Regions from separate parts of the Streptomyces sp. NBC_01723 genome, predicted to be linked through region 1. Evidence: riboswitches for the same ligand, from Rfam matches in the RefSeq annotation. Region 1 holds a riboswitch; each other region holds the start of a gene.
The links. Region 1 has a riboswitch for cobalamin ahead of OIE75_RS25060 (ribonucleoside-diphosphate reductase subunit alpha). Riboswitches for the same ligand answer to the same signal wherever they lie in the genome.
Positions count from the first base shown of each region.

Region 2: another riboswitch for cobalamin. It lies ahead of OIE75_RS29180 (energy-coupling factor ABC transporter permease); the one in region 1 lies ahead of OIE75_RS25060 (ribonucleoside-diphosphate reductase subunit alpha).
Region 3: another riboswitch for cobalamin. It lies ahead of OIE75_RS01670 ((2Fe-2S) ferredoxin domain-containing protein); the one in region 1 lies ahead of OIE75_RS25060 (ribonucleoside-diphosphate reductase subunit alpha).

Region 1 covers NZ_CP109171.1:5,374,880-5,377,070, reverse strand. The annotation lists gene OIE75_RS25065 (GNAT family N-acetyltransferase) at 1-501, shown strand, start outside; cobalamin riboswitch at 566-710, shown strand; gene OIE75_RS25060 (ribonucleoside-diphosphate reductase subunit alpha) at 834-2,191, shown strand, end outside.
Region 2 covers NZ_CP109171.1:6,273,631-6,275,821, reverse strand. The annotation lists gene OIE75_RS29185 (chloride channel protein) at 1-493, shown strand, start outside; cobalamin riboswitch at 930-1,115, shown strand; gene OIE75_RS29180 (energy-coupling factor ABC transporter permease) at 1,146-1,853, shown strand; gene OIE75_RS29175 (energy-coupling factor ABC transporter substrate-binding protein) at 1,850-2,188, shown strand; gene cbiQ (cobalt ECF transporter T component CbiQ) at 2,189-2,191, shown strand, end outside.
Region 3 covers NZ_CP109171.1:365,694-367,884, forward strand. The annotation lists gene OIE75_RS01660 (SpoIIE family protein phosphatase) at 1-183, shown strand, start outside; gene OIE75_RS01665 (hypothetical protein) at 304-444, shown strand; gene OIE75_RS01670 ((2Fe-2S) ferredoxin domain-containing protein) at 576-971, opposite strand; cobalamin riboswitch at 1,035-1,157, opposite strand; partial or broken gene OIE75_RS01675 (iron chelate uptake ABC transporter family permease subunit) at 1,228-1,675, shown strand; partial or broken gene OIE75_RS01680 (ABC transporter ATP-binding protein) at 1,776-2,191, shown strand, end outside.

The DNA of each region.
Region 1 (2,191 bases):
TTCGTGATCCGGCGGGCGGCGGCCGAGGAGTACGACACCCTCGGCGAGATCACCGCACAGGCCTACCTGCGCGACGGCCTCCTCGACTTCGGGGAGGCCGACGCGTACCTGCACGAGCTGCGCGCCGTGGCCAAGCGGGCGGCGGCCGCCGAGGTGCTGGTCGCCGCGGCGGACGGCGTGGTGCTCGGCGGCGTGACCTTCGTGCCCTCCGGCGGACCCATGGCGGACATCGCCCGGCCCGGTGAGGCCGAGATACGCATGCTCGCCGTCGCCCGCGAGGCACGCGGACGCGGGACCGGCGAGGCGCTCGTGCGGGCCTGCGTCGACCGCGCCCGGTCCGTGGAGGGCTGCGCGCGCGTCGTGCTGTCCACCCAGGCCGCCATGCGCACCGCCCACCGCATCTACGCGCGCCTGGGCTTCACCCGCACGCCGGACCGCGACTGGAACCCCCTGCCGGAGCTGGACGACATCACCCTCCTCACCTACGAACTGACGCTCTGACACCACCCCGGCACGCTGACGGACACAACATCTGGGGGTGCTGGCGGAGCCCGGCACAAGATGTATGCTCGTGCTCGCTGTCGCCGCAGGGGAATCCGGTGTGAATCCGGAACTGTCCCGCAACGGTGTACATGCGTGTATCCGTACGTTCTCGGACGTACGTGCACGCGTGCCTCAGTCCGAGGACCTGCCGACAGTGCGCCCGGCCTCCCGGCCCGGGTGCCATGACGTCCGGGCCTCGTGGAGTGGGCCGGTGGACGCGACGCCGCGTGCGCTCGTGTGCTGCCCCCTGCCCTCCGCCAGGCCCCGTGCCGAGCGAGGGAGTGCCCCACGTGACCATCGCGCCAGCCGATCCGGCCGCAGCGACCCCGGTGACGACTTCAGCGATGCCGGTGACCGAGGAGTCCGACGGACCCGGTGCCGCCCTGCTGCGGACCCTGACCGCGCTGACCGCCGACCTCCCCGACGCCGACCCCGGCCGGGTCGCCGCCGCCGCGCTGCGCGGCCGGTCCGCCCACGCGGACGAGGCCGAGCTGCGCGAGCTGGCCACGGAGGCGGCGGCCGGTCTCATCTCCGAGGACCCGGTCTACTCCCGCCTCGCCGCCCGGCTGCTGACCATCGGCATCCGCGCGGAGGCCGCCTCCCAGGGCGTCACGTCCTTCACCGAGTCGGTCGCCACCGGCCACCGCGAGGGCCTGATCGCCGACCGCACCGCCGAGTTCGTGCGGCAGCACGCGGACCGGCTGGACGCGACGATCGACCGGGCCGCCGACGACCGCTTCGGCTACTTCGGACTGCGCACCCTGCACAGCCGCTACCTGCTGCGGCACCCGATCACCCGCAAGGTCGTCGAGACGCCCCAGCACTTCATGCTGCGGGTCGCCGCCGGCCTCGCCGAGGACACTCTGTCCGATTCAGAGGCGGGCGCACGCTCCGTGGACGAGGTCACCGCGCTCTACGGCCTGATGAGCCGCCTCGACTACCTGCCCTCCTCCCCCACCCTGTTCAACTCGGGCACCCGGCACGCCCAGATGTCGTCCTGCTACCTCCTCGACTCCCCCAAGGACGAGCTGGACTCCCTCTACGACCGCCTCCACCAGGTCGCCCGGCTCTCCAAGCACGCCGGCGGCATCGGCATCGCCTACTCCCGCGTCCGCTCCCGGGGTTCGCTGATCCGCGGCACCAACGGGCACTCCAACGGCATCGTCCCGTTCCTGAAGACGCTGGACGCCTCGGTGGCGGCCGTGAACCAGGGCGGCCGGCGCAAGGGCGCGGCGGCTGTCTACCTGGAGACCTGGCACGCGGACATCGAGGAGTTCCTGGAGCTGCGGGACAACACCGGCGAGGACGCCCGCCGCACGCACAACCTGAACCTGGCGCACTGGATCCCGGACGAGTTCATGCGCCGCGTGGACGCCGACGGCCAGTGGTCGCTGTTCTCGCCCGCCGACGTGCCCGAGCTGACCGACCTGTACGGCGCGGAGTTCGACGCGGCCTACCGCGCGGCCGAGGCCGCCGGGCTCGCCCGCAGGACCCTGCCCGCCCGTGAGCTGTACGGCCGCATGATGCGCACCCTCGCGCAGACCGGCAACGGCTGGATGACCTTCAAGGACACCGCCAACCGCACCGCCAACCAGACGGCCGAGCCGGGCAACGTCATCCACTCCTCCAACCTCTGCACGGAGATCCT
Region 2 (2,191 bases), 900 kb from region 1:
CTGCGCCGCCGCGGTCGGGGTGTGCGTCGCCGCGTACGCGCTGATCACCGGCCGTTCCCCGGCCGAGGCGGCGCTCTCCGGGCAGGCCGCGCTCGCCCAGCTCGCCGCCCACCCGCACGCCTGGTCAGTGGGCGCGCTGATCGCCCTGGTCGCGTGCAAGGGGCTGGCGTGGGGCATCGCCCTGGGCAGCCTGCGCGGCGGTCCGATCTTCCCGTCGCTGCTGTTGGGCACGGCGACGGCCATGGCCTGTTCCGGGCTGCCCGGCTTCGGTGTGACCCCGGCGCTCGCCCTCGGCATCTCCGCCGCGGCGGCCGCCGTGACGGGGCTGCCGCTGTCCAGCGCGGTCCTCGCGGTGCTGCTGACGGGTGGGGACGCGTCCGACCAGATGCCGCTGATCGTCATCGCGTCGGTGGTCTCCTTCGTCGTCTCCCAGGTGGTGCGCCGGACGGAACCGGAGGCGGCCCACGCCCCGGCGACGGGAACGACCGGGTGACGGAGCGCCGCGCCGTGCGGACCCGTTCCACCTGGCGCACCGCCCGGCCCTGGGCCGTACGCGGTTGCGTCGCGGTGGCCGTGGTCGTGGCCTACTTCCTGCTGCCCCTCGACCGTCTGGGGCCGCACCGGCCCGTGCTGAGCTGGGTGCTGTGCGCCCTGCTGCTGGCCGTCGTGGCGGCGCTGCCGCTCCGGCGGATCCACCACGTCCTCGTGGACCGCCCCGAGACCGGGCCCGGCGTGGTCATCACGATGCGCCTACAGCTTCGTCTTCCTCACCGCCGCCGCGACCGCGCTCAGCACGCGGGCGCGCGCCATGGTGGTGCGGCGCACGGACGGGGACCGGACCGGCTGGCGGGGGACGTTTCCGCAGCCCAGGACGGGTGGTCCGGGTACCCGCCGACCGGGGCCCGCTTGTCACCACCCCCGTGGGAGCACTACTGTCGCCACGCCTTGGTGAACGGGAAATCCGGTGTGATGCCGGTGCGGCCCTCGCCACTGTGAATCGGGAAGTCCGGCTCCGGCCCCTCGTGGGCAGCCACTGGGTCCTCGTGACCCGGGAAGGCGTTGCCCGGACTGCGGTACCCGTCAGCCAGGAGACCGGCCAAGGCGCGTCGTCCATCCACGAGGTGCTGGAGAGGGTCTGCTGAGCCATGCACATAGCCGAGGGCTTTCTGCCACCGGCGCACGCGATCGCCTGGGGTGTCGCGTCCGCGCCGTTCGTCGTCCACGGAGTCCGGTCACTCACCCGTGAGGTCAGGGAGCACCCGGAGAGCACGCTGCTCCTCGGCGCCTCCGGTGCCTTCACGTTCGTCCTGTCGGCCCTGAAACTGCCCTCGGTCACCGGGAGCTGCTCCCATCCGACCGGCACCGGTCTGGGCGCCATCCTCTTCCGGCCGCCGATCATGGCGGTACTGGGCACCATCACCCTGCTCTTCCAAGCGCTGCTGCTCGCCCACGGCGGGCTGACCACGCTCGGCGCCAACGTCTTCTCGATGGCGATCGTCGGCCCCTGGGCGGGGTACGGCATCTACCGGCTGCTGCGCCGCTACGACGTGCCGCTGATGGTCGCCGTGTTCTTCGGCGCGTTCGTCGCCGACCTGTCCACCTACTGCGTGACCAGCGTGCAGCTGGCGCTGGCCTTCCCGGACCCGAGCAGCGGATTCCTCGGCGCACTGGGCAAGTTCGGGTCCATCTTCGCCGTCACGCAGATCCCGCTCGCGGTCAGCGAGGGCCTGCTCACGGTGATCGTGATGCGGCTGCTGGTGCAGTCCAGCAAGGGCGAACTGACCCGGCTGGGCGTGCTGCTCACCCGGTCGGGCAGGAACACGTCCGACGAGCAGGAGGCGGTGGCCCGATGACCCGCAACGTGAAGATCAACGCCCTGCTGCTGCTCGCCGTGGCCGCGCTCGCGGTGCTGCCGCTGGTGCTGGGGCTCGGCGACCACAAGGAGGAGCCGTTCGCCGGCGCGGACGCGGAGGCGGAGACGGCGATCACCGAGATCGAGCCGGACTACGAGCCGTGGTTCTCGCCGCTGTACGAACCGCCGTCCGGGGAGATCGAGTCGGCGCTGTTCGCGGTGCAGGCCGCCCTCGGCGCGGGCGTGCTGGCGTACTACTTCGGTGTGCGCCGGGGCCGGCGGCAGGGCGAGGAGCGGGCGGCGGCGGCACTGCGGGACACTCCCGAAGGGGACTGAGTG
Region 3 (2,191 bases), 5.0 Mb from region 1:
GAGGTCTCCGACGGCAGCAGCACGGCACCCCACCTGCGCATGGCCGCCACCACCGACGAGGGAGGCCGCGGCCTGTTCCTCGTCGCCCAGTGCGCCACGCGCTGGGGCACCCGGTATCACGCGCAGGGCAAGGTCATCTGGACCGAACAGTCCCTGAACCCGCTGGACACCGACGGCCCGTGACCGCCCCCGCTACCCCGCCGGACAGCAGTCGCCGCGCTTCGAGCCGTTCGGCGCGCGGTAGTAGAGGCAGCAAGTGCGCGCCGGAACGTGAGATCCGGTCCGGTGGTCGAGGACGATGCCGTGCAGGAACACGCAGGCCAGGGCGGGCGACCAGAGGCGTGCCGCGTGACCGAGGCGGGCGATGGACACGCCGATCCGCGCTTCCGGCGCGCGGTGGCGGTGCGCGACGGCCTCGGCGAGGTCGGTGAACCCCGCGCGTAGGAGGGGCCGACCGGATGCCGGTCGGCATCTCCACCCCCGACGCGCAGGACGGAGAAGCCCTCGAGGGCGGTGACGTCGGCGGGCGGCATCTGAACGTTTCCGGACACCGGGTGCTCCTCGTGAGCGCCGAGTCAGGAGGCCGGGCCGCGTCGCGGGGGCGTGATGGCGTACAGGTCGAGGATGTCGGGCCGCGGTGCGACACCTGGGCCGCCGGCGCGGACCCAGTCGGCGATGTCCTCGGTGGCGTCGGGGTCGTTGACCAGTCCGAGCCAGACGGGACGGGCGCCGGCGGCGCGGCCCGCCGCGGAGGGCTGGACGACGATCACGTTGGCCTGTTCGCACACGTCGAGGCAGTCCGACACCCGCACGGGCACCCGGGCCCGCAGACGCGTCGTCTGCGCCGCGTGATCGACGCCGATGATCTTCGGGGTGCCGCAGCAGCAGTCCCGGCAGACGACGACGCGCGAGGGCGTCGGGTCCGCGGGTGCGCCGGGCGTCGCCCCGGCCGGGCCGGCGTGGGCGGGCATACGGCATCGTCCCTCTCCCCGGGGAGATCCGCCCCGGTGGTCCGTCGAGGAGGCGACCGCGTGAGTCTCCTGGCTCTCGGGTCGTCGCTCGCCCCACCCCTTCCCACCCGGTGCGGGCAGTGGTCGTGTGGGGGCTCGCTCGCCGATCACAGTGGCGGGACCGCGCCGGATTCGCACCGGCTTCCTCGGGCCGCCGTCGCCCAATTGCTCCGGGCATCCTCGCATCCCGGCCCCGGAGCTGTCAGCGGGGCCCCGCTCCGCCCTTCAGGCGCTGGTCCGCAACCCGCTCGCCGAGCCGTACCTGCTCGGCGTCTCCTCCGGCGCCTCCCTCGGCGCGGTCTCGGTCATCGTCTTCGGCGTCGGCGTCCTCGGCCCCCTGTCGCTGTCGGCCGCCGCGTTCGCCGGCGCCCCCGGCGCGCTGGTGATCGTGCACGCCACCGCCCGCACCGGGGCGCATCACCTCGACGCGCCTGGTCCTGTCCGGGGTGGCGGTCGCGGCGGTGCTCACCGCCGTCCTCGACCTGCTGCTGCTCACCACCGACCACGGCGACGAGGCCCGGGCGGTGCTCGCCCGGACCCTGGGCGGTCTCGGCGGCGTCAACTGGGAGACCCTGTGGCTGCCGGAACTGGCGGTGCTGCTGGGCATCGGCGTGCTCCTGGTGCAGGCCCGCAACCTCAACCTGCCGCCGGCCGGTGAGGAGGCGACGCGCCGCGACCGACCTGTCCGTCGAGGGCGTCACCCTCACCGCCGGAGCACGCCACCTGGTGCGCGACGTCTCGCCGACCGCCTCGGCGGGCGAGGTGATCGGCCTGGTCGGTCCCAACGGCAGCGGCAAGTCCAGCCTGCTGAGGGCCGTCTACCGCGTCCTGCGCCCGGACACCGGTACGGTCCGCGTCGACGGCGCCGACACCTGGTCGATGCCCGCGCGGCGACTCACGCGCACGGTGGCGGCCGTGGTGCAGAACTCGGCCACGGACTTCGACCTCGCCGTCCGGGAGGTCGTGGCCATGGGCCGGACGCCGCACAAGCGGATGCCGGCCGGCGACACGGCGGAGGACGCCGCCGTCATCGACCACGCCCTGGCCGTGGTCGACGCCGACCGGCTGGCCGACCGTCCCTTCGACCGGCTCTCCGGCGGCGAGCGCCGGCGGGTCCTCATCGCCCGCGCTCTCGCCCAGCGGCCCGCCCTGCTGGTCCTCGACGAGGCGACCACCAACTC